DNA from 2 places in the Nocardioides sp. NPDC127514 genome. Region 2 is predicted to be linked to the other one. Evidence: riboswitches for the same ligand, from Rfam matches in the RefSeq annotation. Region 2 holds a riboswitch; the other holds the start of a gene.

Region 1 (15,555 bases), on a different contig from region 2:
TCATTCCCTGGACGAGAACACGTTCTAGTTGCCACACTCAGGGATGTGACCCCGATCACTCTCCCTGACATCCTCGAGGCGATGGCCGACGCCATCCCCGACCGCACCGCCGTGTTCACGATGGAACACGCCTACAGCTTCGCCGAGGTCGACGAGCGCGCGACCAGGCTGGCCAACCACCTCCTCGGGCAGGGCATCCAACCCGGCGACCACGTCGCCGTCCACTCCCGCAACCGGATCGAATGGGTCGACGCCTTCTACGGGTGCATGAAGGCGCGGGCGGTGCCGATCAACATCAACCACAAGTACCTCCACGACGAGCTCGACCACCTCTACCGCAACTCCGACGCGGTCGCGGCGATCATCGGACCGGAGCACGTCGAGGCGGTCGCCGCGCTCGGCCTGGGCATCCCGACGCTGGTCCTGGGCGAGGAGTACGACGCCGCGGTCGCCGCCGCATCCAAGGAGCGCCCCGACATCGAGCGCAGCGCCGACGACCGCTACGTCATCTACACGGGCGGCACGACCGGGATGCCGAAGGGCGTCGTGTGGCGCCAGGAGGACATCATCCGCGCCGCGATGAACGCGAGCCGGTTCGGAGCTCCCTTCGACACCGTCGAGCAGCTCGCCCAGGAGGCCGCGGCACAGGAGTCGCCGATGGTGCTGCTGGCCTGCGGCCCGATGATGCACGGCGGCAGCCAGTGGATCATGGGCAACGGCCATGTCGCCGGCTGCACGGTCTCGCTCTACACCGAGCCGACCTGGTCGCCCGAGACGATCCTCGACCTGGTCCAGGCCGCCGGGGTCAACTCGCTCACCTTCCTGGGCGACGCGATGGGCCGCCCGGTCGCCGAGGCGATCCTGCGCGAGCCGGAGCGCTGGGACCTGAGCAGCCTCTTCGCAGTCTCCAACGGCGCCGCCCCGCTCTCCGCGGGGGTCCGCACCCAGCTCCGGGAGGCACTGCCGGGCCGCTACATCCTCGACTCCTACGGCGCCTCGGAGTCCGGGGCGGCCGGCATGCAGGTCGACGACGGCGACCAAGGCGTCCAGGCCGCGCCGAAGTTCCAGGTCGGGATGGACGTACAGGTCTTCGACACCGACATGAGGCCGTGCGCGCCGGGTGAGACCGGGATGCTCGCGCGCACCGGGTCGATCCCGCTGGGCTACTACAACGACCCGGTGAAGACCGCGGCGACGTTCAAGGAGGTCGACGGGCAGCGCTGGTCGATCCCGGGCGACTTCGCGCGGCGCGAGGAGGACGGCTCGATCACCGTCCTCGGCCGCGGGTCGGGCTGCATCAACACCGGTGGCGAGAAGGTCTTCCCCGAGGAGGTCGAGTCGGTCCTGCTGCGTCATGGCGACGTCTTCGACACCGCGGTCGTCGGCACCCCCCACGAGCGCTGGGGCCAGCAGGTCACCGCTCTCGTGCAGCTCCGCGACGGCGCCGCGACCTCGACCGATGCCCTTCGCGAGCACTGTCGCAGCCTCATCTCCGCCTACAAGGTGCCCAAGGACATCCTGCTCGTGGAGCGAGTCCCCCGCACGCCCGTGAGCAAGGTGGACTATCGTGCCAGCGCTACGGTCGCTGCGGAGCTGCTCGAGGCGCGTACGTGACGGCCGGCTGATCGGACGTACGGTTCGGTGCCGTACGGCCCTACCCCTGGCTCTATCAATTGGAAGGCACGTACGTCGCTGTGTCCGCCGTGATCCCCCTCACACTGCCCGACATCCTGGAAGCGATGGCCGACGCGATCCCCGATCGCACGGCCGTCGTCACCTCCGACCGCACCTACTCGTACGCCGAGATCGACGAGCGTGCCACGCGCCTGGCCAACCACCTGTTGAGCGTCGGCCTCGAGCCGGGTGCCCAGGTCGCCGTCCACGCGACCAACCGGATCGAGTGGGTCGACGCCCTCTACGGGTGCCTCAAGGCCCGCACCATCCCGGTCAACATCAACCACGCCTACCGGCGCGACGAGCTCGCCAGGACGTACGCCGCCACCGACTGCGTCGCAGCCATCGTCTCCCCCGAGTTCACCGACGACCTCGACGAGCTCGACCTGAGGCTCGACCACCGCGTCGTCCTGGGTCCCGACTACGACGCCAAGGTCGCCGCGGCGTCCAAGGAGCGGCCGACGGTCGGACGTACGCCCGGCGACTGGCACATCATCTTCACCACCGGCACCACGGGCACCCCGAAGGGTGCGGTCTGGCGCCAGGAGGACCTGATCTGGGCCGCGCTGAACACCGTCCGCCGCAACGCGCCGATCCCGTCGGTCGAGGGGCTCGCCGCCGAGGCGGCCGCTCGTGACTCGGGTGTCGTCCTGCTCGCCGGCGGTCCGCTGCTGCACGGGCAGAGCCAGCTGCTGCTCCTGCGGGCACTGGTCGCGGGCGGCACCGCGGTGCTCGACACCTCTCCGACCTTCTCCGCCGAGGCCTTCCTCGACCTCGCCGAGCAGGCCGGCGCGACCGCGATCACGCTGCTGGGAGACGCCCAGGCGCGGCCGGTGGCCAACGCCCGGCTGACCGGCAAGAAGCGCTGGCCGCTGCGCTCGCTCGCCGGGGTCTCCAACACTGCGGCGCCGCTCTCCGACGGTGTCCTCGGCACCCTGCGCAACGCCTTCGCCCGCCGGGTCATCGTCGACTCCTACGGCACCCTCGAGACCGGCGTCACCGGCTCCCGCGCCGACGACGGATCCCCGCTCGTGCCCGGCGAGGCGCGGTTCATGGTGGGTCCTGAGGTGGAGGTGTTCAACCCCGACCTCACCCCGGCGGCTCCCGGCGTCGAGGGCCTGCTGGCCCGCTCCGGCCCCTCGGCTCTCGGCTACTACAAGGACAACGCCCGCTCCGCCACCGCGATCAAGCTGATCGACAACCGCCGCTGGACCTTCCCCGGCGACCTCGCCCGCCGCGAGCAGGACGGCTCGATCACCCTGCTCGGCAGAGCTGCCACGCTCGTACGCACCGGTGACCTCGAGATCCACCCCGAGACCATCGAGGGCGTGCTCCTCGCCCACGAGGACGTCGTCGACGCCGCCGTCTTCGGCATGCCCCACCCGCGCTGGGGCCAGCAGGTCGCGGCGCTGGTGCAGCTGACCCCGTCGACCGAGACGACGGCTGCCGACCTGCGCAAGCACGCCCGCGACCGGCTCGGGGAGTCGCACGAGCCCAAGCTCGTCCTGCTGGTCGAGTCGGTGCCGCGTACGCCTGCGGGGACCGTCGACTACCGCGCCGCCACCGGCCTCACCGCCGACATGCTCAGCACCGGCGGCAAGAGCCCGGAGGACGTGGCAGCCGAAAAGTAGCCGAGTCGGCGCAACTGCCCCGCCGCCGGACACCGAGTCGGCGCGAATGTCCCAAGCAGCTGGGACATTGGCGCCGACTCGGGATCGTTTAGCGGGACAGACGCGCCGAGTCGGCGCGTTACGACGAGCCGACTCGACCGGTGTTCGTGTCGGGATCCGGCGGCTCGGTCGCCTCGGGCGGGAGCTCGGGCAGGTGGTGTCCGAACGGGACCTGCTGGATCTGCCCGAGGGCAGCGAGGACGGAGGGCAGCATCGCCTTGGCGGTGCGCTTGTAGCCCATCGCGCTGGGGTGGAAGTGGTCGATCGCGAACATCTCGTCGGGGTTCGTGATGAAGAACGGCCCGACCACGTCGGAGAGTGAGACCACGTGGGCACCCTTGGCCAGCGCGGTCTCCCGCTGGCCGTCGGCCAGCTGCTTGGCGATCCTGCGCCCGAGCGAGCGCAACGGCTGGGGCAGCGGCCTGACCGCGCCCACGTCCGGGCAGGTTCCGACCACGACCTCGGCGCCACGCTCGCGCAGGGCGTCGATGACCTCCCCCAGCACCCGGGTGGAGTCCTTCTGCGGCACCCGGTGGGTGACGTCGTTGCCACCGACGATGACCACCGCCACGTCGGGCCGGTAGCCCTCCGGCAGCGACTCGAGCTGCGCGGGGACCATCGACGTCTCGGCGCCGACCACGGCCGCGGTACGCAGCCGCACCGGCCTCAGCAGAGCCTTGGCCGTGCCTTTGGCCAGCCGGGCCCCGAGGGTGCCGCCCCTGGTCTCCGCACCCAGCCCGGCGGCGATCGAGTCGCCGAGGATGAGGAGCTCGACCGGCGTACCTCCGTAGGTCTTCTTGTAGACCTTGTCGGCGTCGATCGCCTCCTCGCCGAGCGGCTTGCCGATCACGTCGCGCGCGTGCGCCGCCTGTCTCTTCAGCAACGTCACGAACCCGGCACCGGCCGCCGCACCCACCACACCGACTGCGCCGGCGACTCCAGCTGTGGCGGCGACCATGCCGAGCCACCTGGCCTCTTCACTCGTCTTCGCGCTGCTCACATTCCTTATCTGTAGCGCACGAGTGTGAACGCAAGGTTCCTTGACGCAGGTCCTACGCCTGGGAGAGCCCGGCTTCCTCGAAGGCGTCGTAGTTGGGGGCGATGGTGGCGCGGGGGCCGACGATGCCGCTGACCGCGTCGAGCGTCTTGAGACCGTGGCCGGTGTTGATGATCACCGTCTCCAGGCTCGGGTCGAGCAGACCGTTGTCGACGAGCTTCTTGGTGACCGCGAGCGTGGTGCCACCGGCGGTCTCGGTGAAGATGCCCTCGGTGCGGGCCAGGAGCACGATCGCGGCGCGGATCTCGTCGTCGGTGACCTCCTCGACAGCACCGCCGGAGGAGCGGGTGGCGTCGAGGACGTAGATGCCGTCGGCCGGGTTGCCGATGGCGAGCGACTTGGCGATCGTGTCGGGCTTGACCGGGCGGATGGCGTCGACGCCGGCCTTGAACGCGGTCGCGACCGGGTTGCAGCCGGTGGCCTGGGCGCCGAAGATCCGGTAGGGCTTCTCCTCGACCAGACCGAGCTTGATCAGCTCCTTGAAGGCCTTGTCGACCTTGGTCAGCTGGGATCCGGAGGCCACCGGGATGACGATCTGGTCGGGCAGGCGCCAGCCGAGCTGCTCGGCGATCTCGAAGCCGAGCGTCTTGGAGCCCTCGGCGTAGAAGGGACGTACGTTGACGTTCACGAACGCCCAGCCGTCCTCCTCCGCGGCGATCTCCTGCGCGAGCTTGTTGACGTCGTCGTAGTTGCCGTCGACGGCGATCAGGTTGTCGGTGAAGACGGCGGAGTTGACCTGCTTGGGCTGCTCGAGGTTGCTGGGGATGAAGACGGCGGTGGGGATCCCGGCGCGGGCGCCGGCGGCAGCGACGGCGTTCGCCAGGTTGCCGGTCGAGGGGCAGGCGAAGACCTTGGCGTCGAGCTCGCGGGCGGCGCTCAGAGCACAGGCGACCACGCGGTCCTTGAAGGAGTTGGTCGGGTTGGTCGAGTCGTCCTTCACCCAGATCTTCTCGATGCCGAGCTCACGCGCGAGGTTCTTCGCGTCCAGCAGCCGGGTGAAGCCGGGCTCGGTGTTGGGGCTCTGCTCGATGTCGTCGGGCACCGGCAGCAGGGCCTTGTAGCGCCAGATGTTGCGGGGTCCGGCCTCGATCTCCTCGCGGGTCACGGCCGGGAAGTCATAGGCCACCTCCAGTGGCCCGAAACACTCCGGACAGGCGTAATGCGGTCCGAGCTCGATCTGGTGCCCACACTCCCGGCACGACAGCGCCGAGGCGTTGCCGAAAGCACCCTCGCGCAGGCCCTTCGTCTCCGTGGTCGCAGCGCTCATGAGAAACCTCCTCCTCATCTTCCCCGATCACGTCTCTCGCGCCGGGCCGGAATTAGCACCTGCTCCACGCCCTACCCGATGGCCGGGAGGAGGCTCGTGGTCGGTTGCCGGGACTTCACTGGGCCGTTCCCTCAGTCCCTCTCGATGAGCGATACCGATCGTACGGCAGGCAACTTGCCTGAAACACACCCGGGTTCCACTCCGCGGACCAAGTGTCCACCATTTGGACACCGGCGGGGTCCTCAATCAGCGCGATCGGAGGCGGCGCAGCATCCGGGCGTCGTCGAAACCGACCGCTCGAGCGGCCGACTCCATCGTGGTGCCCGCGGCCAGCAGATGGTCGGCCCGTTCGCGACGGAGAGCCTGCTGGTAGCGGAGCGGAGTCAGACCGGTCGCCGCGACGAAGGCGCGGGTCAAGGTGCGTTCGCTCACCCCCGCACCGTCCGCCAGAGCGGAGAGCGGGAGCGGCTCGGCGAACCGGGCGTCGATGACGTCCTGCACATGGTGGACGGTGTCGTCGAGATGGTTCCGGTGGCGCAGCAGGACGCTCTCCTGCGGCTGGTCCCCGTTGCGCCGCGCGTAGACGACCATGTCGCGGGCCACGCGAGCCGCCAGCGCCGGTCCGTGGCGTACCGCGAGCAGGTGCAGGCTCAGATCGATGCCGCTGGCGATGCCTGCTGACGTCACGATCCGGTCATCGCTGGTGAAGAGCACGTCGCGCACCACCCGGGCTTTCGGGTAGCGCCGTGACAGCGCGTCCTGGAGATCGTGATGAGTGGTGCAGCGACGTCCGTCGAGGAGGCCCGCCTGCCCGAGGGCGTCGGCGCCGGCACAGACGCTGGCCACCTCACCCCCGGCCGCATGATGGGCACGCAGCCGCTCGGCGGCATCACGGCTGAGCCGGGGGCCGGCGACGAGGTCGTACGCCGCTCGCCAGCCCGGCACGACGAGCAGGTCACCGGGGTCGAGATCGGGCCATTCCGCGGTGGCCGTCAGCGCCAGACCCTGCGCGGAGAGCACCTCCCCCGGCTCGGCACCCGCGACGTACGCGAGGTCGTAGGGGTGTCCGAGGTTGCCCGCGGTGTGGAACGCCTGTGCCGGCCCGGCGAGGTCGAGCAGATGTACGCCGGGCAGCAGCACGAACACGACTGCGGTCATGCCGCAGATGCTGCCACAGCCTCCAGATCATCGATGGTCGCGATCTCGGCGAACCGGCCGCTGAGCACGAGCTTCGTACGCTCCACGACCTCCTCGGCCGAGAGCCCGCCCAGTGGCTCGGTGGTGACGGCATCGGCGACATAGGTGACCCGGTAGCCGAGGTCGGAGCCGACCCGCGCGGTGGTCTCGACGCACTGCTCGGCGCGGATCCCGCACACCACGAGCTCGGTGATCCCGCGCTCGGTCAGCACCTGCTGCAGGTTGGTCGTGGTGAAGGCGTTGTGGGCGGTCTTGCGCAGCTCGACATCGCCCGGCTCGGGGCCGCTGAGCCCGTCGAGGTAGCGAACGTGACCCGACTCCGGGTCGAAGACGCCGCCGCTGCCGGGCTCGGTGTGGACCACCCAGACCACCAGGTCGCCCGCGGCCCGCGCGAGGCTCACCAGCCGGTCGGCGCGGTCGGCGATGTCGGGGTGAAGAGTCTGCTGCCATACCTCCCGCTGCCGGAAGGACTCCTGGATGTCGATGACGAGAAGCGCTCGGTTGCTCATGTCCCCAGTGTGCGAGCTGCCCGCTCGACGCACGAGGCATCAAGCGGGCAGCATCCGGAACGATCCGGTCAGGCAGCGGCAACCGTGCTCTGGGTGGTGGCCTCTCCCTCAGCAGGCGCGAGAGCGCCGCGTACGACATCCCTGACATCGCTCACCAGGTTGATCTTCAGGGCCTGCTTCACCTCGTCGGGGACCTCGTCCAGGTCGGGCTCGTTGCGTTGGGGCACGAAGACCTCGGTCAGGCCGGCTCGCTGGGCGGCGAGCAGCTTCTGCTTGAGGCCGCCGATGGGCAGCACCCGCCCGGAGAGCGAGACCTCACCGGTCATGCCGACCTCGCTGCGCACCGGGCGACCGGTGGCGAGAGAGGTGAGGGCGGTGACCATCGTGATGCCGGCGCTCGGGCCGTCCTTGGGGACCGCACCCGCGGGCACGTGGACGTGGAGCGAGCGGTCGAGCACAGCCGGGTCGACGCCCAGCTCGGCGGCGTGCGAGCGGACGAAGGAGAGCGCGATCTGCGCGGACTCCTTCATCACCTCGCCGAGCTGACCGGTGATGTTGAGGCCGGTCTGCCCCTCGGCCGAGGACGCCTCGATGAAGAGCACATCCCCACCGAGCCCGGTCACCGCCAGTCCGGTGGCGACCCCCGGGACAGAGGTACGCTCCGCCGACTCCGGCGTGAACCGAGGCCGTCCGACCAGGTCCTTGAGGTTGTCCAGGCCGATCTCGACGTGCTCCGCACCGGTGGCCAGCCGCGTCGCCACCTTGCGCAGCGCCTTGGCGATGAGCCGCTCGAGCTGGCGTACGCCTGCCTCGCGGGTGTAGTTCGCGGCCAGCTCACGCAGCGCGTCGTCGGTGACCGTGGCCTCCTCGGAGGTCACCGCGGCGCGCTCGAGCTGCCGGGGCAGCAGGAAGTCACGGGCGATGGCGACCTTGTCGTCCTCGGTGTAGCCGTCGATCGTGACCAGCTCCATCCGGTCCAGCAGCGCCGACGGGATCTGCTCGACCACGTTGGCGGTGGCGATGAACAGGACGTCGGAGAGGTCCAGGTCGAGCTCGAGGTAGTGGTCGCGGAAGGTGTGGTTCTGCGCCGGGTCGAGCACCTCCAGCAGTGCAGCGGCGGGGTCGCCCCGATAGTCCGAGCCGACCTTGTCGACCTCGTCCAGGAGCACGACCGGGTTCATCGAGCCGGCCTCCTTGATGGCCCGCACGATCCGGCCGGGCAGAGCCCCGACATAGGTACGCCGGTGACCACGGATCTCGGCCTCGTCGCGGACACCGCCCAGCGCGACCCGGACGAACTTCCGTCCGAGCGAACGCGCGACCGACTCACCCAGCGACGTCTTGCCGACCCCTGGCGGGCCGGCGAGCAGCACCACGGCACCGGAGCCCCGGCCACCGATGACCTGCAGGCCCCGCTCGGCACGTCGAGTCCGCACCGCCAGGTACTCCACGATCCGGTCCTTGACCTCCTCGAGGCCGTGGTGGTCGGCGTCGAGCACCTCACGAGCCGCAACCACGTCGGTCGAGTCCTCGGTCCGGACCGACCACGGCAGCTCCAGCACCGTGTCCAGCCAGGTGCGGATCCAGGCGGTCTCGGGGTTCTGCTCGGAACCACGCTCGAGCTTGTCGACCTCGCGCAGCGCGGCCTCGCGTACGGCCTCGGGGAGGTCGGCGGCCTCGACGCGGGCCCGGTAGTCGTCGGACCCCTCGGGCTCGCCCTCGCCGAGCTCCTTGCGGATCGCGGCGAGCTGCTGGCGCAGCAGGAACTCCCGCTGCGTCTTCTCCATGCCCTCGCGTACGTCCTCGGCGATCTTGTCGCTGACCTCGGACTCCGCGATGTAGTCCTTGGCCCAGGTGATCACCTTCTCGAGCCGCTCCTCGACCGACGGCGTCTCCAGCAGCTCACGCTTCGCCTCGTCGTCGAGGTAGGGCGCGTAGCCGGCGGTGTCGGCGATCTCGGACGGCTCGGTGAGCCGGTTGACCTGGTCGATGACCGGCCACGCCTCGCGACGCTGGAGCACCGCGACGACCAGCCGCTTGTACTCCTCGGCCAGCTCCTTCGCGTGCTCCGTGGTCGTCTCGGCGGCGGTCTCGACCTCGACCCACAGCGCAGCACCGGGGCCGGTCACGCCGGAGCCGATCTTCGCGCGGCCGACGGCCCTCAGCACCGCCGCGGGCTCACCGCCCCGGAACCGGCCGACGCGCTCGATCGTGGCCACAGCGCCGTACGTCGCATACCGGTCCCCCAGCCGCGGCGCGACCAGCAGCCGGCTCTCCGAGCCGGCCCGGGCGGCGTCGATCGCAGCCTGCGCGGCCTCGTCGAGCTCGATGGGCACGACCATCCCCGGCAGGACCACGACATCCGAGACGAACAGCACAGGAAGCTTGTCCATTTGCGGACCCTCCTAGAAGAGTTGAGTGATACTGGCTCAACTTCTGGGAGCAACCGGATGTTCCCTCCGGTTATCGTGTTCGCTGTCAGCGGACGGCGTCGGCGGTCAGCTCACGCAGCAGCCCCAGTACGCCTTCCGGCCCCTGCACCTCGAGATCGGCGAGGTCCGCGAGCGGACCCCGGTCGGGCCCGGCGTGGGAGTAGACGAGCAGCGTCGCCGATCCGGTGGTCTTTCCCCAGGCCCTGACCGCCTCGAACGCCTCGATGTCACCCAGGTCGTCGCCGCCGAACAGGATCGCACCGGGCGAGACCTCCGAGATCAGCGCGTCGATCGCGTGACCCTTGTGCGTGCCAGGGGCACGCACCTCGATGACCTGCTTGCCGGGCTCGATCACGAGCCCGTGCTCGCCGGCCAGCTCGGTCAGCGGCGGAAGCAGGCGCGCGGCGAGGCCGTCGGGGTCGGGGAACCGGCGGGTGTGCACCCCGACGGCGAGACCCTTCTCCTCGATGTAGGCGTCCTGCGCCCCGTGAACGGCGAGCACCCCCGGCAGCGCCGCCTCGAAGGCGGCCAGGCCGTCGGGCGGCGGCGGGCCGACGACGACCCGGTCGGCACCGCTCCAGCGCTCGTTGCCGTACTGCCCGAAGACGTACAGCTCCTTGCCCGCCTCCGCGAGCGCGTCGGCGATCGCGGCCAGCCCGCCGAGCTCGACGACCTGTCCGGCCGGTCGGCCGGTGACGATGGCCAGTGCCTTCACCCGGGATGCGAGCGCGATCAGGACCGCGGCCGCGTCCGGATGGATCCGAGCCGCGGCCGGATCCTCGACGATCGGGGAGAGCGTGCCGTCGAAGTCGAGACCGACGAGGGTCTCGGCGGCAGCAGCCGCGATCGCCGCGTACTTCTGCTCTCCTGCGGTGCCATCAGGCTGGAGTTCGGCCATGCCTCAACTGTGACACGGCAACCACCTCGGAGCCGACCGCGAGGTCGCCGCCGTGCGGTAGATCACACACCCGCGACAACGGCCGGAAAGGCTCAGAGAGCCCCGGTCAGAACCACCGTCAACCGGTCGCCCTTCATTGAGCCCTCGACCGACACATGGGTGCGTTTGATGCCGAGGTCGTCCGCGAGCTGTTGACCCTCGCGCTTCATCTCGCTCGGGTAGTAGACGGTGTTCTCCGGGATGGAGCCCATCCAGTTGTCCTCGCCGACGACGTTCCACCCGACCGTGGTCGCCTTGGCCGCGACCTCACCGGCCAGGCCGGCGATGTTGGTGTTGTTGTAGACCTCGACGCTGACCTTGGCACGGTCGACGGGCGAGGGCTCGGCCTTCGCCGGCTTCTTCTCCTCCGCCTTGGCCGCCTTCGGCGAGGCCGACGCCGAAGCCGAGGGGCTGCCGCCGGCCTGGGCGATCTCCTTGCCCTCATCTTCGTCGCCACCGGTGATCCAGAAGATGATCACCGCGGCGACCACGGCCACCACGCTCAGCGCGATGACGGGTGTGGGGAGCGCAACGCCACGCTCACCCTTCGAAGGACGTACGCAGCCGGTCATTCAGACCTCGAAACCGAGCCGTCTCGCCGAGCGCTGACGCTGCCGGGCCGCGCGGAGCCGCCGCAAGCGGCGTACCAGCAGAGGGTCGGCCTCAAGCGCCTCCGGCTTGTCGATGAGAGCGTTGAGCACCTGGTAGTAACGGGTGGCGGACATGTTGAACGCCTCACGCACAGCGGCTTCCTTGGCTCCGGCGTACTTCCACCACTGACGCTCGAAGTCGAGGATCTGCTTGTCTCGCTCGCTGAGGCTCGGGGGGTCCTCGCCTGGGCCTGTGACCTGCACGTTGACAGCGCTCATTCCTCGTCCCCCGGTGTCGTCTGCATCTGACCACACCCTAACGCGCCGAACTACACCGCTGTGGTTCACCCTCCCGGCGTGTTACTCGACAGGTATTCGCATCAGAGGGCCGGAAGTCATGGGTGGAACGACTCGGCGCCGAACCTGGCGCCGGTCCATTACAGTCGGAGATGTGCAGGCTGACCTGGTAATCGTGGCCAATCGGCTCCCCGTGGATCGTGTGGAGATGCCGGACGGAACGAAGGCGTGGCGGCGCTCCCCAGGAGGCTTGGTCAGCGCCCTCGAGCCGGTCCTGCGGGCCAACGACGGCGTCTGGATCGGCTGGCCAGGCGGCACCGACGAAGACCTCGAGCCGTTCGAGGACGACGGGCTCCACCTGCTGCCGATGACGATGACCGCTCAGGACATCGAGGAGCACTACGAGGGCTTCTCCAACGGCACCCTGTGGCCGCTCTACCACGACGTCGTGGCCAAGCCGGAGTTCCACCGCGAGTGGTGGGACGGCTACCAGCGCGTCAACCAGAGGTTCGCCGAGAAGTGCGCGGACGTCGCCGCGAAGGGCGCGACCGTCTGGGTGCAGGACTACCAGCTCCAGCTGGTCCCGCAGATGCTGCGCGAGCTCCGCCCCGACCTACGCATCGGCTTCTACCTGCACATCCCGTTCCCACCGGCCGAGCTCTTCCAGCAGGTCCCCTGGCGCCGCCAGCTCCTCGAGGGCCTCCTCGGCGCCGACCTGGTCGGCTTCCAGCTGCCGCAGGCGGCCCAGAACTTCGTCCGCCTGGTGCGCCAGCGCGTGGGCCACAAGACCCATCGTGACCTGGTCTATCTCCCTGACGGGCGCACCGTGCACGCGGCCGCCTTCCCGATCTCGATCGACTTCGTGGGCTTCGACGAGATGGCCCACGACGAGGCCATCAACCAGCGTGCCAAGGAGATCCGCCAGCAGCTCGGCGACCCGAAGAAGATCCTGCTCGGTGTCGACCGGCTCGACTACACCAAGGGCATCTACGCCAGGCTGCGTGCCTACGGCGAGATGCTCCGCGACACCGAGCTCGACGTCGAGGACGCGATCTTCGTCCAGGTCGCAGTGCCCTCGCGGGAGCGCGTCGAGCAGTACCGCAAGCTGCGCGACGACATCGACCGCCTCGTCGGCCGGCTCAACGGCGATCTCGGCCGCATCGGCCGTCCCGCGATCTCCTACCTCCACACCTCGCTCCCCCGTGCGGAGATGGCCGCGCTCTACCGCGCCGCCGACATCATGGTCGTCACTCCCTACCGCGACGGCATGAACCTGGTCGCGAAGGAGTACGTCGCCTGCCGCTACGACAACGACGGCGCCCTCGTGCTCTCCGAGTTCGCCGGCGCGGCCGAGGAGCTGCGCCAGGCCTGGCTCGTGAACCCCTACGACATCAACGGGATGAAGGCCGCGCTGCTCGAGGCGTACAAGGCCGAGCCGAAGGAGCTCACCCGCCGGATGCGGGCGATGCGCAAGCAGGTCGCCTCCAAGGACGTACGTTACTGGGCCGACTCCTTCCTCGAGGAGCTCGCCGGGGTGCAGGGCAGCCACACCAAGAACGTCCTTCCGCCCAACGCCCACTAGGACCGGCCAGGTGGCTAGAGTCGTCGCGTGACCACCAACTCTGACCCGATCAGGTGGGGAATTCTCGGCACCGGCCGGATCGCCCACTCCCTCGCCACCGATCTGATGCTCGTCCCCGACGGCCGGCTCGCGGCCGTCGGCTCCCGGAGCACGGAGTCCGCGGAGACGTTCGCGAAGGAGTACGCCGCCAACGGCCCGGTCCGCGCGCACGGCTCCTATGAGGAGCTCGCCGCCGACGAGGACGTCGACGTCGTCTATGTCGCCTCCCCCCACTCCCACCACCTCGAGCACGCCACCCTCATGCTCGAGGCCGGCAAGCACGTGCTGTGCGAGAAGGCGCTGACGCTCAACGCCGCCGACTCGCAGAAGATGGTCGACCTGGCCATCTCCAAGAAGCTCTTCCTCATGGAAGCCATGTGGATGGCGACCAACCCGATCATCCGGCGGCTCGTCACCGACGTGAAGTCGGGCCGCTTCGGGGTCCCCCGACACGTACACGCCGAGCTCGGCTTCGTCGCCGACCCCGAGCAGCACCAGCGCCTCCTCGACCCCGCGCTCGGAGCCAGCGCGCTGCTCGACATGGGCATCTACCCGCTCACCTTCGCCCACCTGCTCTTCGGCGAGGCCCGCGCGCTGACCGCTCAGGCCAACATCGGCACCGGGGCCGACGGCGGCACCTTCGACCTCGACCTGGTGATGACCGGGAAGTACGCCGGCAACGAGCTCTCCACCATGGTCTCCTCGGTCACCTCCTACTCCTCGCGCTCGGCGGCCATCGCCACCGACCAGGGCCGCATCGAGCTGACCGACTTCCACCACCCGTCCTCGGCCGTCTTCAAGCCCGCCAACGGCGACGAGCCCGTCGAGATCGTCGGCGACGAGCCCGTCATCGGCGCGGCGTACGGCAACGAGATCGCCGAGGTGCAGCGCTGCCTGCGCGAGGGTCTTCTGGAGTCCCCGCTGGTGCCCCACAGCCAGACGCTCAGTCTGATGCGCCAGATGGACATGATCCGCGAGTCCATCGGCGCCCGCTACGCGAGCGAGTCCTGACGAGAAGTCACCCCCGCAGGCCGAGACGTCAGCTGCGTCGGTCGAGTTGGCACCCAGGTGCCGACTCGACCGACGCGAGTGACGTCTCGGCCGACGTACCTGACGGCTCGGCTCTCAGGCGGTGTTCGGCTTCTCGTTGAACGTGCGGTGCGGCTGCACGACCGCGAGCAGCTCGCGGGCGATCTCGGGGCCGAGGGCGCCCCAGTGGTCCTTGTAGCCGTAGACACCGGCGAGGGTGCGTGACTCGTAGTCGCCGTTCATGACCTCGATGTCGTGGGGCGTGATCAGACCGGGATGGGCGACGCCGACGGCGGCGGAGACCTTCGTCAGCTCCCTGCGCAGGGTCCTGAGGTAGCTGGCGCAGCGGTCGCCCTTGTCCAGCGGGTCGAGGCCGCCGGAGAGCCATTTGCTCTGCGTCGCGACGCCGGTCGGACAGGTGTCGTCGTGGCACTTCTGAGCCTGGATGCAGCCGATCGACATCATCGCCTCGCGGCCGACATTGACCATGTCGGCGCCGAGCGCGAAGGCGACGGCGGCGTTCTCCGGCAGACCGACCTTGGCCGAGCCGATGAAGGTGACCGAGTCGGTCAGGCCGAGCTCGGCGAAGGTGCCGTAGACCCGCGAGAACCCGATCCGGTACGGCATCGCGACCGCGTCGGAGAAGATCAACGGCGCGGCGCCGGTGCCTCCCTCGCCGCCGTCGACGGTGACGAAGTCGACGCCCCGCTCCCCCGAGCGCATTCTGGCGGCGAGCTCCCGCCAGAACTCCATCTCACCGACCGCCGACTTGATGCCGACCGGCAGCCCGGTCTCGGCGGCGATCATCTCGACGAAGTCGAGCATCGAGTCGACGTCGTGGAAGGCGGAGTGGCGAGACGGCGACACGCAGTCCTTGCCGACCTCGATGCCGCGGATCGCGGCGATCTCCGGGGTCACCTTGGCCGCCGGCAGCAGTCCACCGAGGCCGGGCTTGGCGCCCTGGGAGAGCTTGATCTCGATCGCCTTGACCGGCGCGGTGGCGACCCGCTCCTTGAGCCGATCGATCGAGAAGGTGCCGTCCGCGTTCCGGCACCCGAAGTACGCGGTGCCGATCTGCATCACCAGATCCGCACCACCTTCGAGGTGGTAGGACGAGATGCCACCCTCGCCGGTGTTGTGCATCGCGCCGGCCTTGAACGCACCCCGGTTGAGCGCCGTGATCGCCGGCCCGGACAGCGACCCGAACGACATCGCCGAGATGTTGACGACCGACTCCGGCCGGAACGCCTTCGCGCGCCCGCGCGGACCTCCGAG
Region 2 (15,555 bases):
GGCGGTCGCGCCGGCGATCTACGCCGCCTACCAGCTGGTGCTCTTGGCCGTACGCCTCCCCGGCGACCGCCTCGTCGCCCGCTTCGGTCCCGAGCGGGTGATCCGGACCGGCGGCATCGTCGGCGTCGGTGCGCTGGTGCTGATCGTCGTCGCCCCGCACTGGAGCGTGGCGGCCGTCGGCTTCGCCGTGCTCGGCGGCAGCCTGGCGATGGTCCCGCCGCAGTCCTTCGTCGCCGCCGCGCACATCTCCCCGGACAACGCCGAGGACGCGATCGCCCGGGTCAACCTCGCCAACTACGCCGGCTATCTCGCCGCCGCCTCCCTGATCGCCGCGGTCGCCGAGGTCTTCGGCGAGCGCTCGATGTTCGTCATCCCGCTGGCCATCTCCGTGCTGATCCCGCTGATGGCGGGCCGCTTCGCGACCCGTCCGGCGCCGGAGTCTCCGGAGACCGTGAAACTGGGTTGATTTCCGTCAGAAATTTCCTCGCCGTTTCTTGACTCATTCAAGAATTGGCGTAGTGTCTGAGGCGTGGGGAACGCGGACTACGAACAGCTGCTGAGAGGTGCCTCCCTGCGCGTCACTCGCCCGCGAGTGGCCGTTCTGGGGGCCGTCACCGAGAACGCGCACGCCGACACCGAGACCATCCTCGGCGCGGTGCGCGAGCGGCTTCCGGACGTCTCCCATCAAGCCGTCTACGACTCCCTCGCCGCCCTCTCGGCGGCCGGGATCGTACGCCGCATCCAGCCGTCCGGCTCGGTGGCTCGTTATGAGACCCGGGTCGGGGACAACCACCACCACGTGGTCTGCCGCTCCTGCGGGGCGATCGCCGACGTCGACTGCGCTGTCGGCCATGCGCCCTGCCTGACGGCATCTGATGACAACGGCTTCACGGTCGATGAGGCCGAGGTCATCTACTGGGGCACCTGCGCGGACTGCAGCCTGTCCCAGGGGTAGAGCCCGCGCCGGCCGAGCTGTCATCGGCCGGCGCAACACATGTGAATCACAGCGTCTGGCAGCAGCCAGTCCGATCAGAAACGGATAGGAATCTCATGTCTGAAGAGGCCGTGAGCAAGTGCCCGGTGATGAACGCAGGCCGCGTTCACCCCACCGCCGGCAGTGCCAACCAGGAGTGGTGGCCGAACAAGCTCAACCTGAAGATTCTCGCCAAGGACGCCCCTGTGAGCGACCCGATGGGCGAGGACTTCGACTATGCGAAGGCTTTCGAGTCCCTGGACCTGCCTGCCGTCAAGGCGGACATCGCCGCGGTCATGACCGATTCCAAGGACTGGTGGCCGGCTGACTTCGGTAGCTACGCCGGGCTCTTCGTCCGGATGGCGTGGCACGCCGCCGGCACCTACCGCAGTCACGACGGTCGCGGTGGCGCCGGCCGTGGCCAGCAGCGTTTCGCGCCGCTCAACTCCTGGCCGGACAACGTCTCCCTCGACAAGGCCCGTCGTCTGCTGTGGCCGGTCAAGAAGAAGTACGGCAAGAACCTCTCCTGGGCCGATCTGATGGTTCTGGCGGGCAACGTGGCGATGGAGGAGGGCGGCTTCAAGACCTTCGGCTTCTCGGGCGGTCGCGCGGACGTCTGGGAGTCCGACGACGACATCTACTGGGGTCCGGAGAAGGTCTGGCTCGACGACGAGCGCTACACCGGCGACCGCGACCTGCAGGCGCCGCTGGCCGCTGTCCAGATGGGTCTGATCTACGTCAACCCGGAAGGCCCCAACGGCGAGCCCGACCCGATGAAGTCCGCGGTGGACATCAAGGAGACCTTCCGCCGCATGGGGATGAACTCCGAGGAGACCGTCGCCCTCATCGCCGGTGGCCACACCTTCGGCAAGACCCACGGCGCCCACCCCGACGATCTGGTCGGCCCCGACCCGGAGGCCGCGCCGCTGGAGAACCAGGGCATCGGCTGGAAGAACGGCCACGGCACCGGTGTCGGCGCGGACGCACTCACCTCGGGCCTCGAGGTCACCTGGACCTACCACCCGACCCGCTGGGACAACGAGTTCTTCCACATCCTCTACGCCTACGAGTGGGAGCTGTTCGAGTCGCCTGCTGGCGCCAAGCAGTGGCGTCCGAAGAACGGCGCGGGCTCCGACATGGTCCCCGAGGCGCACGGTGAGGGCAAGCGCGAGCCGCGCATGCTCACCTCCGACCTGGCGCTGCGCGTGGACCCGGAGTTCGACGAGATCTCGCGCCGCTTCAGGGACGACCAGGAGGCCTTCTCTGACGCGTACGCCCGTGCCTGGTTCAAGCTGACCCACCGCGACATGGGTCCGAAGAGCCGCTACGTCGGCTCCGAGGTCCCGGCCGAGGACCTGCTCTGGCAGGACCCGCTCCCGGCCGAGGGCGGCGCGACCGACGAGGCCGCGATCTCCGCAGCCAAGGCGGCCATCGCCGAGTCCGGTCTGAGCGTGCAGCAGCTGGTCTCCACCGCGTGGAAGGCGGCGGCCACGCACCGTACGTCCGACCACCGCGGTGGCGCCAACGGCGGTCGTATCCGGCTCGAGCCGCAGGTCTCGTGGAAGGTCAACCAGCCCGAGGAGCTCAAGCCGGTCCTCGCGAAGTACGAGGAGATCGCGGCCGCGACCGGTGTCTCCTTCGCCGACGTGCTCGTCCTCGCCGGTGGCGTGGGCATCGAGCTGGCCGCCAAGGCCGCGGGCCAGGACGTCACGGTCCCGTTCTCCGCCGGCCGCGTCGACGCGACCCAGGAGCAGACCGATGTCGACAACTTCGCCTGGCTCGAGCCGGTCGCCGACGGCTTCCGCAACTACGACTCCGGGTTCCTCAACCTCCCCACCGAGTTCCTGTTCCTCGACCGGGCGAGCCTCCTCGGCCTCTCGGCCCCCGAGGCCACGGTTCTGGTCGGCGGCCTGCGCGTGCTCGGCAACAACTGGGACGGCTCCGACCTCGGTGTCTTCACCAAGACCCCGGGCGTGCTGACGAACGACTTCTTCGTCAACCTGCTCGACTACGACCAGCAGTGGACCCCGTCCGCCGACGAGGCGACCTACACCAGCTCCAACGGCTGGACCGGTTCCCGCGTCGACCTGGTCTTCGGTGCCAACTCCGAGCTCCGCGCCCTGGCGGAGGTCTACGGTGCCGACGACGCCAAGGAGAAGTTCGTCAACGACTTCGTCAAGGCGTGGGTCAAGGTCATGGAGAACGACCGCTTCGACCTCAAGAAGTGATCTGAGGCCGTACGCCGCGGCGTACGCCTGACACGGAGGCCGGCCCCTTGTGGGGTCGGCCTCCGTTTGTCATACCCACCCGGGTAGGATCAACGGCCGCCGCAGTCAGTCGCCTAGGTCAGGTGGAGCAATGGAACACCGGAGCGCCGAGCCTCCGAAGGGTCCGACCGGCCCGCCGCCGTCGTGGCGACCGCCTCCTCCGCCCGCCGCGCAGGGTCCTCGGATCGCGCCCGAGCCGCCTCGGGTCGTGCCCAGCCGGCCGGGTGCGCGTCGGGCAGATCCCAAGCCGTCCGCGGCCCGCGACTTGCTCGCCAAGCTCGAGCCGGCCAAGGCCTGGGCAGCCGAGAAGTGGGCCACCCGGAGCACCGGATCCAGGGGCACCGGCGGTCGTCCACCGGCCACGACCTGGCGCCGCTGGGGGAAGGTCACGGCGAAGGTGGCGCTGGTCGGGTTCCTGGCCATCGCCCTGATCGGGTCGGTGACGGCGATCGTGGCCTACAACCGGATCACGGTGCCGGACCCCAACGCCGAGTTCGAGGTCGAGACCTCCTTCGTCTACTACGGCAACGGCAAGACCGAGCTCGGCCGCTACCAGGACGGCGACCAGAACCGGATCAAGCTCGAGGCCGACGAGATCCCGGAGACCGTCAAGCACGCCGTGGTGGCCGCCGAGGACCGTACGTTCTACGTGAACAGCGGCGTCGACGTGAAGGGCATCGTGCGGGCCGCCTTCTCCAACACCACCGAGGGCACCTCGGGTGGCGCCTCCACGATCACCCAGCAGTACGTCAAGAACTACTACCTCAGCGCCGAGCGCTCCTACTCCCGCAAGCTGAAGGAAGCGGTCATCGCCCTGAAGCTGACCAGGCAGAAGAGCAAGGACCAGATCCTCACCGACTACCTCAACACGATCTACTTCAACCGCGGCGCCTACGGCATCGAGGCGGCCGCGAAGGCCTACTTCGCGAAGTCCACCAAGGACCTCTCGCTGCGGGAGACGGTCGCGCTCGCAGCCATCCTCAACAACCCGGCCGGCTTCGACCCCGCCAGCAGCACCTTCCGTGGCGAGGAGAAGCTGCTCGGCCGCTACCAGTACGTCCTCTCCGGCATGGTCGACCTCGGCTATCTGAAGCAGGCCGACGCCGACAAGGTGAAGGACGCGCTGCCGAAGTTCCCCGCGAAGACGGTGCCGAGCCGGCTCGGCGGTCAGCGCGGCCACGCGCTCACCATGATCAAGGCCGAGCTGCTCGGCCTGAAGGGCGCCGACGGCAAGCCGCTGTTCACCGAGGAGAAGATCGACAGCGGTGGCCTCCGGATCACCGCGACGCTGTCGCCCAAGGTCATGAAGGCGTCGGCGACCGCGGCCAAGACCGTGAAGCCGAAGAACCGGAAGGCGTACGTCAAGGGCGACCCCGAGCAGAAGAACGCCCTGCACGTGGCGACCGCCTCGGTCGACGTCGAGTCCGGTGCGCTGCTCGGCTTCTACGGTGGCCAGGACTACCTCGACAGCCAGCACAACTGGGCCGCGACCGGTGGTCACGCCGGGTCGACGATGAAGGCCTTCGCCACCGCGGCGGCGATCGCGAAGGGCTACTCGCTGAACTCGACGTGGGCCGGTGACTCGCCGTTCACGACCTACGCCGGCTCCGAGGTGGTCAACGAGGGTGAGCAGGCCGGGATCGCGGACGGGATGGACTACGGCCAGCACATCACCATGCTCAAGGCGATGGAGCAGTCGGTGAACACGGCCTACATCGACATGACCGAGTCGATGGGTGGCCCCGAGGAGGGCCGCAAGGCGATCTACGACACCGCGGTCGCCGCGGGGGTCGCGCCGGCGAAGGCGGACCCGAAGTTCCCGGGGATCCCCAGCACCACCACCGACTTCGACCACCAGACCGACGACCGGATCGCCCTCGGCCGCGCCAACGTCAGCCCGATCAACATGGCCAACGCCTACGCCACGATCGCCAACGGCGGCTACCGCCACGACGTACACGTGGTGAAGAAGGTCCGCGACCGCGCCGGCAACGTCCTCTACAGCTGGAACGGCCGGAAGAACGCCCGGCACGCGATCTCCGAGGACATCGCCGCCGATGTGACGTACGCGATGCAGGGTGTGGTGCAGAGCGGCTCGGGCCAGAAGGCCCAGAGCATCGGCCGCCCGGTGGCCGGCAAGACCGGCACCGGCACCTGCACCAGCGCGCAGTACGTCTGCTCGTCGTGGTTCGTCGGGTTCACCCCGCAGATCGCCACCGCCGTGCGCTACTCGCGCGGCAACGGCGAGGGCAAGCTCGACGGCGGCTGGATGCCGTCCTACTTCGGTGCCGACTATCCCACCGAGACCTGGGCGGCCATCATGGCGAAGGCCATGGAGGGCAAGGAGGTCGAGAACTTCCCCGAGCCCGTCTACGTCGACGGCCAGGATCCCGAGACCGGGCACGAGGAGGAGCTGATCGCTCCGCCCGCTCCGCCGGAGGAGGAGGACGACGGCGAGGAGTGCGACCCGGTCTCGGAGTTCTTCGGCACCTGCGAGGGTGACGGCGAGGGCGGCTGGGGAGGCGGCGGCAACCCCTGGGAAGGTCGTCCGTGATGTGAGATCCGTGCCCACGGATCGAGACAACGAGTTGGAGAGGGCACGCGGTCTCCGGCACCATCGTCGGCGAAGGTCACGACTGCCAGCGCGAAGCCCCGGCTTGCTGGCGGGCAACCCTCCCACGCGGTGGGGTGCTCCGGGTGACGACCAGGCCCTCGCCGAGGTGGCGCGGGCAAGCGCGTGCTTCGCCGGGCAGCCCTGGGGAGCCATGACCCGAAGGGTGCCCCCATGTCCCTGCTTCCGCTCGTCGGCTCGAACACGCAGGTCCCGCTGCTGGACGGAACGACCACGACGTACGCCAACCTGGATGTCGCCGCCTCGGCGCCGGCACTGCAGAGCGTGGCCGACCGGGTGGCCGAGGTCCTGCCCTGGTACGCCTCGGTGCATCGTGGCGCCGGCTACCTGTCCCAGGTCTCGACCGCCCTCTACGAGGAGTCGCGCGCGACCATCGGCGCCTATGTCGGCGCCCGCGAGAACGACGTCACCGTCATCACCCGCAACACCACCGACTCGGTGAACCTGCTGGCCGGCTGCGTACCCGGCCGGGTGCTCGTCCTCGACATCGAGCACCACGCCAACCTGCTCCCGTGGCGCCGCGTCGAGGCCGGCGTCACCGTTGTCGCCGGCCGGGACACCCTCGCCGGCACGATCGACGCACTCGCTGGTGAGCTGGCCCGGGACACCTTTGCCTTGGTCGCGATCACCGGCGCCTCCAACGTCACCGGCGAGGCGCTGCCGGTCGCCGAGATCGTCACCCTTGCCCACGCCCACGGCGCGCGGGTCCTCGTCGACGGCGCCCAGCTGCTCGCCCACCGCCACTTCTCGCTCGCCGGAACCGGCGCCGACTACGTCGTTCTCTCCGGCCACAAGCTCTACGCGCCCTACGGCGCCGGCGCCCTGGTCGGGCGCCGCGACTGGCTGGACGTCGGCACCCCCTATCTTGCCGGGGGAGGGGCCGTCGACGACGTCACTCACGCGTCGGAGGTCGAGCTTGTCGAGACCACGTGGCAGCCCGCCCCCGCACGTCACGAGGGCGGCTCGCCCAACGTCATCGGCGCCGCTGCCCTGGCCGCTGCCTGTACGACTCTCGGCGGCCTCGAGCCCGCCGAGCTGGACCGCCACGAGGCGTCACTGAGGGGGCGTCTCGTGGCCGGTCTGTCCGCGCTGGAGGGTGTCGACGTCCTGCGCTTGTGGCCTGACTCCGAGGAGCCGGTCGGGGTCGTGACGTTCACGGTCGACGGGTTCGAGCCCGGCCGGGTCGCGGCGTACCTCTCCGCCGAGCACGGCCTCGGCGTACGCGACGGCCGCTTCTGCGCCCAGCCGCTCCTCAAGCGCCTCGGGCTCACCGGCGGCGCGGTCCGCGCGAGCATCGGGATCGGCACCTCGGTCGCCGAGGTGGACCGGCTCGTGGCCGGCGTACGGGCTCTTCTCGCGGGTGACGTCCGAGGCGACTACGTCCTCGTCGACGGTGCCTGGACGCTCGCCGAGGACCCGCGCCCGCTCGTAGGCCCCGCCGGCCTGACCCGTCTCGCCGACACCGCCGGCTCCTGCGGAGCGGCCGTCTGAGGAACGCCTGCCGAGGCGTCAGGTAGGTCGGCCGAGTTGGCAGTTGCGTCGGCCGAGTGGGCAGTTGCGTCGGCCGAGTTGGCAGTTGGTGACGTCTCGGCCGACGGGGGTGACATCTCGGCCGACCGGAGTGACGTCTCGGTCGACCGGGGTGACGTCTCGCCGGGATGATTCGGGGCGCTCACGGTGTTGAGAAATTGTGAGTGAAAGAGTGCATGGCGAGCGGAAGGTACGCGGCGGCAAGCTGGTCGTCGTCGACGCGACAGTCTCCGCTGACACGATCATCGACGTCGTCCTCTCGGGCGACTTCTTCCTGGAACCCGACGAGGCGCTGGGCTGGCTGACCGAAGCGCTGGAGGGGCAGTCGGTCGACGCCTCTCTCGACCAGCTGACCGCGGTGCTCGACGTCGCCGCCCGCGATGCCGAGCTGGTCGGCTTCGGCACCCGCGACGTCGCCCTGACGGTGCTGCGGGCGCTGGGCCGGGCCACGACCTGGGACGACCTCGACCTCGAGATCGTGGAGACCGGGCCGCTGTCGCCGCGGATGCAGATGGCGCTCGACGAGGTCATCGTCCGCCAGGTCGCCGAGGGTCGCCGCGCCCCCAACCTGAGGTTCTGGGACTGGGCCAGCAGCGCGGTCGTGATCGGCAGCTACCAGTCGATCTCCAACGAGGTCGACGAGGCCGCCGCCGAGCGTCACGGCATCGAGGTCGTACGCCGCATCTCCGGTGGCGGCGCCATGTTCATCGAGCCGGGCAACACGATCACCTACAGCCTCGCCGTTCCCGACACGCTCGTGGCCGGCATGTCCTTCCAGGAGTCGTACGCCTTCCTCGACGAGTGGGTGCTGCGCGGACTGCGCAGCGTCGGCATCGAGGCCGCCTACGCCGGTCTCAACGACATCGCCTCGCCGGTCGGCAAGATCGCCGGCGCCGCCCAGAAGCGGATCCCCGGCGGCGTCCTGCACCACGTCACGATGGCCTACGACATCGACGCCGACAAGATGCTCGAGGTGCTCCGGATCGGCCGGGAGAAGATGTCCGACAAGGGAACCCGGAGCGCCGCCAAGCGCGTCGACCCCATCCGTTCCCAGACCGGGCTGAGCCGCGAGAAGGTCATCGACGCCCTGCTCTCGGAGTTCGAGCAGAGCTTCGGGGCAGCGTACGTCGGCCTGGATCAGGCCACGATCGACGAGGCCGCGGCGCTGGTCGAGAGCAAGCACGGCACACGGCAATGGGTCAGTCGGGTGCCGTAGCCGTGGTGCTGGCTCCGCGTACGCGACTGGATCTCGACCCGCTTCGCGCCTTCGCGGCTCCGCCGCTCAGCCGCTGCGCTCGCTCGATCTCCAAATCGTTTTGAGGCCCGGCGACTTCGTCGCCAGGCCTCAAAGATTTGGACTCCGCTGCTCGGAGCGTTCCTTGGATGAGATGGGGGGGTCCTCATTCACGACCGACATCACGAGCAGCGGAGCGTCGCCAGTTTGGCACGCTCGAACTTGTCGTCGCAATAGGTGAGAGCCCCTCCGGCGATATTTTCTGTCGGTCGATCCGCAGGGCAGAACTCATGGACTATCGAAAGTGCCTTTCTAGAGGACTTCGACCCTGTCACCGGCGCCGCGCGCAGGGGTATGGCCGGGCTGTGTATGACGATGGCGGCGGTGGTCGGCTACCCTGGACACATGCAGATGTCTGTCCTGCTTCTTAGGCAGCCGCGCTGACCCTGAGGGACACACCCCGGTCACGCGGCTACCCCTCCATGTGAGGGGCCCTTCTTATTTCTAGGGATCGTTCCAGAAGCAGTCTTGACGCACGACACTCGACAAGGACGAAAGACCAATGACGCAGGAGCAGGCCGAGCACGCGACGTACGACGTCACCGAGCTGCAGGACAAGTGGCGCCCCATCTGGGAGAAGCTGGAGCCGTTCAAGGCGGGCCAGCGCGAGGGGGCCGAGAAGCGCTACGCGCTCACGATGTTCCCCTACCCGTCGGGTGACCTGCACATGGGCCACGCCGAGGTGACCGCGCTGCACGACGTGCTGGCCCGCTACTGGTGGCTGAAGGGCTTCGACGTCCTGAACCCGATCGGCTGGGACTCCTTCGGCCTGCCTGCCGAGAACGCCGCGATCAAGCGCAACGAGAACCCCGCCGGCTGGACCTACGCCAACATCGAGACCCAGGCGGAGTCGTTCAAGCGCTACGGCATCTCCTTCGACTGGTCGCGCCGTCTGCACACCTCCGACCCGGAGTACTACAAGTGGACGCAGTGGATCTTCCTGAAGCTGTACGAGGCCGGCCTGGCCTACCGCAAGAAGTCGCCGGTCAACTGGTGCCCCAACGACCAGACGGTGCTGGCCAACGAGCAGGTCGTCAACGGCGAGTGCGAGCGCTGCGGCGCGGTGGTCACCAAGCGTGACCTGACGCAGTGGTACTTCAAGACCACGGCGTACGCCGAGGAGCTCTACAACGGCCTGGACCAGCTGCAGGACACCTGGATCGGCAAGGTCGTCAACATGCAGCGCAACTGGATCGGCCGGTCCGAGGGTGCACACGTCGACTTCGAGATCTCGCTGACCACTGGTGGGACCAAGAAGGTCACCGTCTTCACGACGCGCCCCGACACGCTGTACGGAGCGACCTTCATGGTCGTCGCCGCCGATGCCGACCTGGCCAAGGAGATCGTGGCCCCGGAGCAGGCTGCTGCGCTGGAGGGCTACCTGGAGGACGTACGCAAGGCCTCCGACATCGACCGCCTGGCGACCGACCGTCCCAAGACCGGTGTCGACCTGGGCGTCACCGCGACCAACCCGGTCAACGGCGAGCAGATCCCGGTGTGGGCGGCCGACTACGTGCTGGCCGACTACGGCACCGGCGCCGTGATGGCCGTCCCGGCCCACGACCAGCGCGACCTGGACTTCGCCAAGGCGTTCTCGCTGCCGGTGCGCCGCGTCGTCGACGTGCCGGGCGCGGACAACCCCGAGGAGACGTACGTCGCGACCGCAGGTGACGGCGCGTACGTGAACTCGCCGGAGCTGGAGGGCGTCGCCGACAAGGCGAGCGGCATCCACAAGATCATCGAGAAGCTGGAGGCCGAGGGCCACGGCAAGGGCACGATCAACTACCGGCTGCGTGACTGGCTGCTGTCGCGGCAGCGCTACTGGGGCGCGCCGATCCCGATCATCCACTGCCCGGTCGACGGTGAGGTGCCGGTTCCTGAGGCCCAGCTGCCGGTGCAGCTGCCGGAGCTGAAGGGCGCCGACCTGAAGCCGAAGGGCGTCTCGCCGCTGGCCGCGGCCTCGGAGTGGGTCAACGTCACCTGCCCGAAGTGTGGCGGTCCGGCCACGCGTGACTCGGACACGATGGACACCTTCGTCGACTCGTCGTGGTACTTCCTGCGCTACCTGTCGCCGACCGACGAGACCCAGGCGTTCTCCTCGGAGCTGGCACGCGAGTGGGGCCCGGTCGACTTCTACCTGGGCGGCGACGAGCACGCTGTGCTGCACCTGATGTACGCCCGCTTCTTCACCAAGGCGCTGCGCGACATCGGCCTGGTCGACTGGGACGAGCCGTTCTCGGCGTACCTGTCTCAGGGCAAGGTCATCAACGGCGGCAAGAAGATGTCGAAGTCGCTGGGCAACGGTGTGAACCTGTCGGACGTGCTGGAGGAGTTCGGCGTCGACGCGACCCGGCTGACGCTGGTCTTCGCCTCCCCGCCGGAGGACAACATCGACTGGGCCGACGTCTCCCCGGCGGGTTCGGTGAAGTTCCTGCAGCGAGCCTGGCGCCTGGCCGGAGACGTGACGTCGTCCCCGGGCGTCGACGTCTCCGGTGGCGACGTCGCGCTGCGGCGTACGACTCACAAGACCGTCGCCGAGGCCGAGCAGCTGATCGAGTCCTACCGGTTCAACGTGGTGGTGGCTCGGGTGATGGAGCTGGTCAACGCGACCCGGAAGGCGATCGACTCCGGTGTCGGTCCCGCCGACCCCGCCGTACGTGAGGCCGCGGAGACGGTCGCGATCCTGCTCTCGCTGGTCGCGCCCTACACCGCCGAGGAGATGTGGGAGCGTCTGGGGCACGAGCCGACGGTTGCGCGGGTTGCGTGGCCGACGGTCGAGCCCCACCTGCTCGTGGAGGACTCGGTGACGGCGGTCGTGCAGATCAAGGGCAAGGTGCGTGCGCGCCTGGAGGTCTCGCCCTCGATCTCCGAGGCCGACCTGGAGGCCGCCGCGCTGGCCGACCCGACGATCGCGGCAGCGATCGAGGGCCAGACCGTCCGCAAGGTCATCGTCCGCGCGCCGAAGCTCGTCAACATCGTCGTCTGATCGGCTCGGCTCGCGCTGTCGAGGCGATGGGTCGATCTGTAGGCTTCTGACATGGCCCGGGTAGCGATCGTGACCGACTCGACCGCGATGCTTCCATCCGATCTCGGGGATGCCACGGAGCTGATCACATCGGTGCCGTTGCAGGTGATCGTGGATGGGACGTCGTACGACGACGGGGTGGAGGAGACGTCGCCCGAAGCGCTGCTGGCGGCGTTGGCGGCACACAAGACGGTGACGACCTCCCGGCCCTCGCCGGCGCTCCTGGCGGAGGTCTACGCGAAGCTCGCGGCGCAGGGCTTCGAGGAGATCGTCTCCATCCACCTCTCCGCGGAGCTGAGCGCGACGTGCGAGTCCTCGATGCTCGCGGCGCGGGAGGCTCCGGTGCCGGTGATCACCGTGGACACGAAGGTGGTCGGACCCGGGGTCGGGTTCGCCGTTCTGGCTGCCGCGGAGGTGGCCGGGCGCGGCGGGAGTGCTGCCGAGGCTCGCGAGGCCGCGCTGGCGCGGGTCGCCGCCACTCGTTCCTACTTCTACGTCGACACGCTCGAGTACCTGCGCCGGGGCGGGCGGATCGGCGCGGCTGCTGCTCTGCTCGGGACGGCGCTCGCGGTCAAGCCGCTGCTCACGATCGAGGACGGGCGGGTCGTGCCGCACGAGCGGGTGCGTACGGCTGAGCGGGCGATCGCGCGGCTGCAGGCACTCGGGGTCGAGGCGGGCGAGGATGCGGACGCCGTCGAGATCGTCGTCGCTCACCTGGGCAGCCCCGACCGGGCAGCCGCGATGAGCGAGGGACTCTCCGCCGAGCTGAACGGCAAGATCAACGGCGACGTACGCGTCGGGGTGCTGGGCGCGGTACTGGGTGCGCATGTCGGGCCGGGGTGTGTGGCGGTCGTGGTGGGTCCCAAGCTCTGATTCTGGGCCGATTACCGTCCACAGGGGCGGTTGAGGATCGGGTTCTCCACAGGCGCTGAGAACGCGCTCGGAAGTGTCGGCGCGGGCGCATAGCTTCGGCGTCATGCGGACCCGACCGACCTCTGATCACGCCGATGCCGTCGCCCGGCGGCTGGAGCAGCTGCGCGCCGAGCTGGACCCGCCAAAGGAGGAGGACGAGGGCGAGGAGGACTGGCAGCCGCCGTGGTGGGACGGGCCGAGAGCGACCGACACCGCGGAGCTGGATCCGCTGGTGCCGGTCCCGGGACGCCACGCGTCTCGGCGTCAGGTCGTGATCTCGCCTGATGCGGTGCTGCCCGAGCCGCTGCGCGGGCGGGTGAGCCTCGGCCCATGGCATCTCGTCGTCGTCTCGCTGGTACTGGTCGCCGGGCTGGCGGTGGCCTGCTGGTGGATGATCCGCGCCGACCCGGAGGTGGTGCCGGCCGCCCGGGCCTCGCCCTCGGCCTCCCCGCTGGTCGCGCTGCCGACCGCCTCGGTGGCACCCGGGAGCACGCCCGCGATGCCGTCGGGCGGGGCGTCGGCCGGGACGGTGACGGTCGACGTCGAGGGCAAGGTGCCCAAGCCCGGCATCGTCGTGCTGCCGATCGGGTCCCGGGTGGTGGATGCCGTCGAGGCTGCCGGTGGGGCCTCCCACAAGCAGCTCGCCGGGCTCAACCTCGCTGCTCTGCTCAGCGACGGTCAGCAGATCGTGGTCGGTGCGCCCAACGGGGGAGGTGGAGCCGCGGCGCCCGGCTCTGGTGCCCCGGCGGCTGGTGCGCCAGGGGCGGGGGTGAGCCTCAACGCCGCCTCGTTGGAGGAGCTGGAGACGTTGCCCGGAGTGGGGCCGGTGACAGCGCAGGCGATCATCGACTGGCGCACCACCAACGGCGCGTTCACCTCCGTCGACGAGCTGCTCGAGGTCGACGGGATCGGACCGAAGACCTACGACTCGCTGGCGCCGCTGGTCACGTTGTGAACGACCTGCGACTGCCGCTACTCGGAGCCGGTGCGTGGGCGGGGGCGTTGGCCGGGCCGGTGGTGGTGGCCGGCGGACGGTCCGGGGTGGTTCTGCTCGTGCTCCTTGCCGCGGTCTTCGGCATCGGCGGTGGCTGGGCCGTTCGGAAGCGCCGCCCGACGGCGCTGGCGTTGGCACTGATGGTCGCCGGGACCGCCGTCGTCGCGGGGCTGCATGCCGCCCGGGTCAGCGACAACCCGGTGGCGGACCTGGCCGCGCGCAAGGCGCAGGTGCGGGTGGTCGCCACCGTCACCACCGACCCGAAGGAGGTGACGGGTCAGCACGGGACGTACCAGCTCCGGCGCGCCAGCGTGCGAGAGATCAGGGGCCGCGGGGTGGTCTACAGGCTGCGTGCGCCGGTGGTCGTGCTCGGCGGCGACCCCTGGGCGGACATCCCGCTCGGGGCGACGGTGTCGACGACCGGACGTCTGGGGGAGAGCGGCTCGCACGAGGAGTCGGCGCTGCTGATCGCGGGGCAGCCGCGAGTCGTCGCGGGTCCGGGGATCTGGTGGCGCGCCTCCGAGACGCTGCGTGGCTCGATCCGGGACGCGGTGGCGCATCGGCCGCCGGACCAGGCGGCATTGGTTCCGGCGCTGGTCGACGGTGACGACACCGGTCTCTCCGACGACCTCGCGGACGACTTCCGCACGACCGGTCTGACCCACCTGCTCGCGGTCTCCGGCACCAACCTGACCCTGGTGGTGGGATTCCTGCTCATCGTCGCCCGCTGGGCCGGGGTGCGGGGGAGAGGGCTGTACGCCGTCGGGGTGCTCGGCATCCTCGGGTTCATCGTGCTCGCCCGCACCGAGCCGAGTGTGGTGCGGGCGGCCGCGATGGGTGCGGTCGGACTGCTGGCGATGACGCACAACGGACGCCAGCGAGCGCTGCGTGGGCTCGGCGCGGCGGTGATCGGGCTGCTGCTGATCGACCCCGGGCTGGCGACCTCGATCGGGTTCACCCTCTCGGTTCTGGCCACGGCCGGCATCCTGCTCTTCGGGCCACCGTGGCGGGACGCTCTGCGGCGCTGGATGCCGCAGTGGTGTGCGGAGGCGATCGCCGTCCCGGCAGCGGCGCAGCTGGCCTGCACTCCGGTGGTCGCCGCCATCTCCGGCCAGGTCAGCCTGGTCGCGGTGCTCGCCAACCTGCTGGTCGAGCCCGCCGTCGCACCGGCGACGGTGCTCGGTCTCCTGGGAGGTCTGCTCGGGTTGGTATGGGATCCGCTCGGCATGGTCGCGGGCACGATCGCGACCTGGCGCGTCGCCTGGATCATCGCGGTCGCCCGCTTCGGTGCCGGGCTGCCGACCGCGGAGGTCGGGTGGGCGACCGGGCCGCTGGCCCTGGCGGTGCTCGTGGTCGTCTGTGTCGCCATCGCCTTCCTGGCGCCGCGGATCCTGCGGCATCCGGTCACCGGGGTGGCCGGATGCCTGGTGCTGCTCGCGGTCGCGCTGGTGCGGCTGCCCAGCCCGGGCTGGCCCCCGCCGGGATGGGTGCTCGTGATGTGCGACGTGGGACAGGGAGACGCCCTGGTGGTGCGCACCGGGTCGGGGAGTGCCGTTGTGGTGGACGCCGGCCCTGATCCGGACCTCGTCGACGACTGCCTCGACCGCCTCGAGATCGAGGACGTCCCGCTCGCCGTGATCACCCACTTCCACGCCGACCACGTCAACGGAGTCGGGGGCGTCTTCGCCGGCCGCCGGGTCGGGGAGCTGTGGACCTCACGGCTCCAGGACCCGCCCGAAGGCGTACGGGTCCTCGGCGAGACTGCCGGTGCGGCCGGGGTGGTGCCGGTTCCGGCTCCCTACGCGGCCACGACCACGATCGGTGAGGTACGGATCCAGGTGCTCTGGCCGACGGGCGAGTCCGACACCCGCGGCCCCGGGGACGGCTCCACCGCGAACGACGCGAGCGTGGTTCTTCTCGTCGAGTCC

What was found. A riboswitch is a leader RNA that binds a small molecule or an ion and turns the genes downstream of it on or off. The one in region 2 is predicted to bind S-adenosylmethionine.
Region 1: linked by a shared signal. The riboswitch ahead of thrC (threonine synthase) and the one ahead of ABTX24_RS12765 (aminotransferase class V-fold PLP-dependent enzyme) in region 2 are both predicted to bind S-adenosylmethionine.

The regions. Positions count from the first base shown of each region.
Region 1 is NZ_JBEORF010000027.1:61,840-77,394, forward strand. Features, by position in the region: gene ABTX24_RS21050 (AMP-binding protein) at 46-1,614, shown strand; gene ABTX24_RS21055 (AMP-binding protein) at 1,704-3,305, shown strand; gene ABTX24_RS21060 (SGNH/GDSL hydrolase family protein) at 3,424-4,344, opposite strand; gene thrC (threonine synthase) at 4,397-5,668, opposite strand; SAM riboswitch class I at 5,680-5,819, opposite strand; gene ABTX24_RS21070 (GlxA family transcriptional regulator) at 5,915-6,826, opposite strand; gene ABTX24_RS21075 (isochorismatase family protein) at 6,823-7,374, opposite strand; gene lon (endopeptidase La) at 7,443-9,767, opposite strand; gene otsB (trehalose-phosphatase) at 9,853-10,704, opposite strand; gene ABTX24_RS21090 (LytR C-terminal domain-containing protein) at 10,797-11,315, opposite strand; gene ABTX24_RS21095 (DUF3263 domain-containing protein) at 11,316-11,612, opposite strand; gene ABTX24_RS21100 (alpha,alpha-trehalose-phosphate synthase (UDP-forming)) at 11,731-13,212, shown strand; gene ABTX24_RS21105 (Gfo/Idh/MocA family protein) at 13,240-14,262, shown strand; gene ABTX24_RS21110 (FMN-binding glutamate synthase family protein) at 14,377-15,555, opposite strand, start outside.
Region 2 is NZ_JBEORF010000014.1:34,411-49,965, forward strand. Features, by position in the region: gene ABTX24_RS12745 (MFS transporter) at 1-466, shown strand, start outside; gene ABTX24_RS12750 (Fur family transcriptional regulator) at 530-955, shown strand; gene katG (catalase/peroxidase HPI) at 1,051-3,201, shown strand; gene ABTX24_RS12760 (transglycosylase domain-containing protein) at 3,332-5,794, shown strand; SAM riboswitch class IV at 5,869-5,982, shown strand; gene ABTX24_RS12765 (aminotransferase class V-fold PLP-dependent enzyme) at 6,026-7,363, shown strand; gene lplB (lipoate-protein ligase small subunit) at 7,563-8,618, shown strand; gene leuS (leucine--tRNA ligase) at 9,199-11,682, shown strand; gene ABTX24_RS12780 (DegV family protein) at 11,734-12,594, shown strand; gene ABTX24_RS12785 (helix-hairpin-helix domain-containing protein) at 12,698-13,588, shown strand; gene ABTX24_RS12790 (ComEC/Rec2 family competence protein) at 13,585-15,555, shown strand, end outside.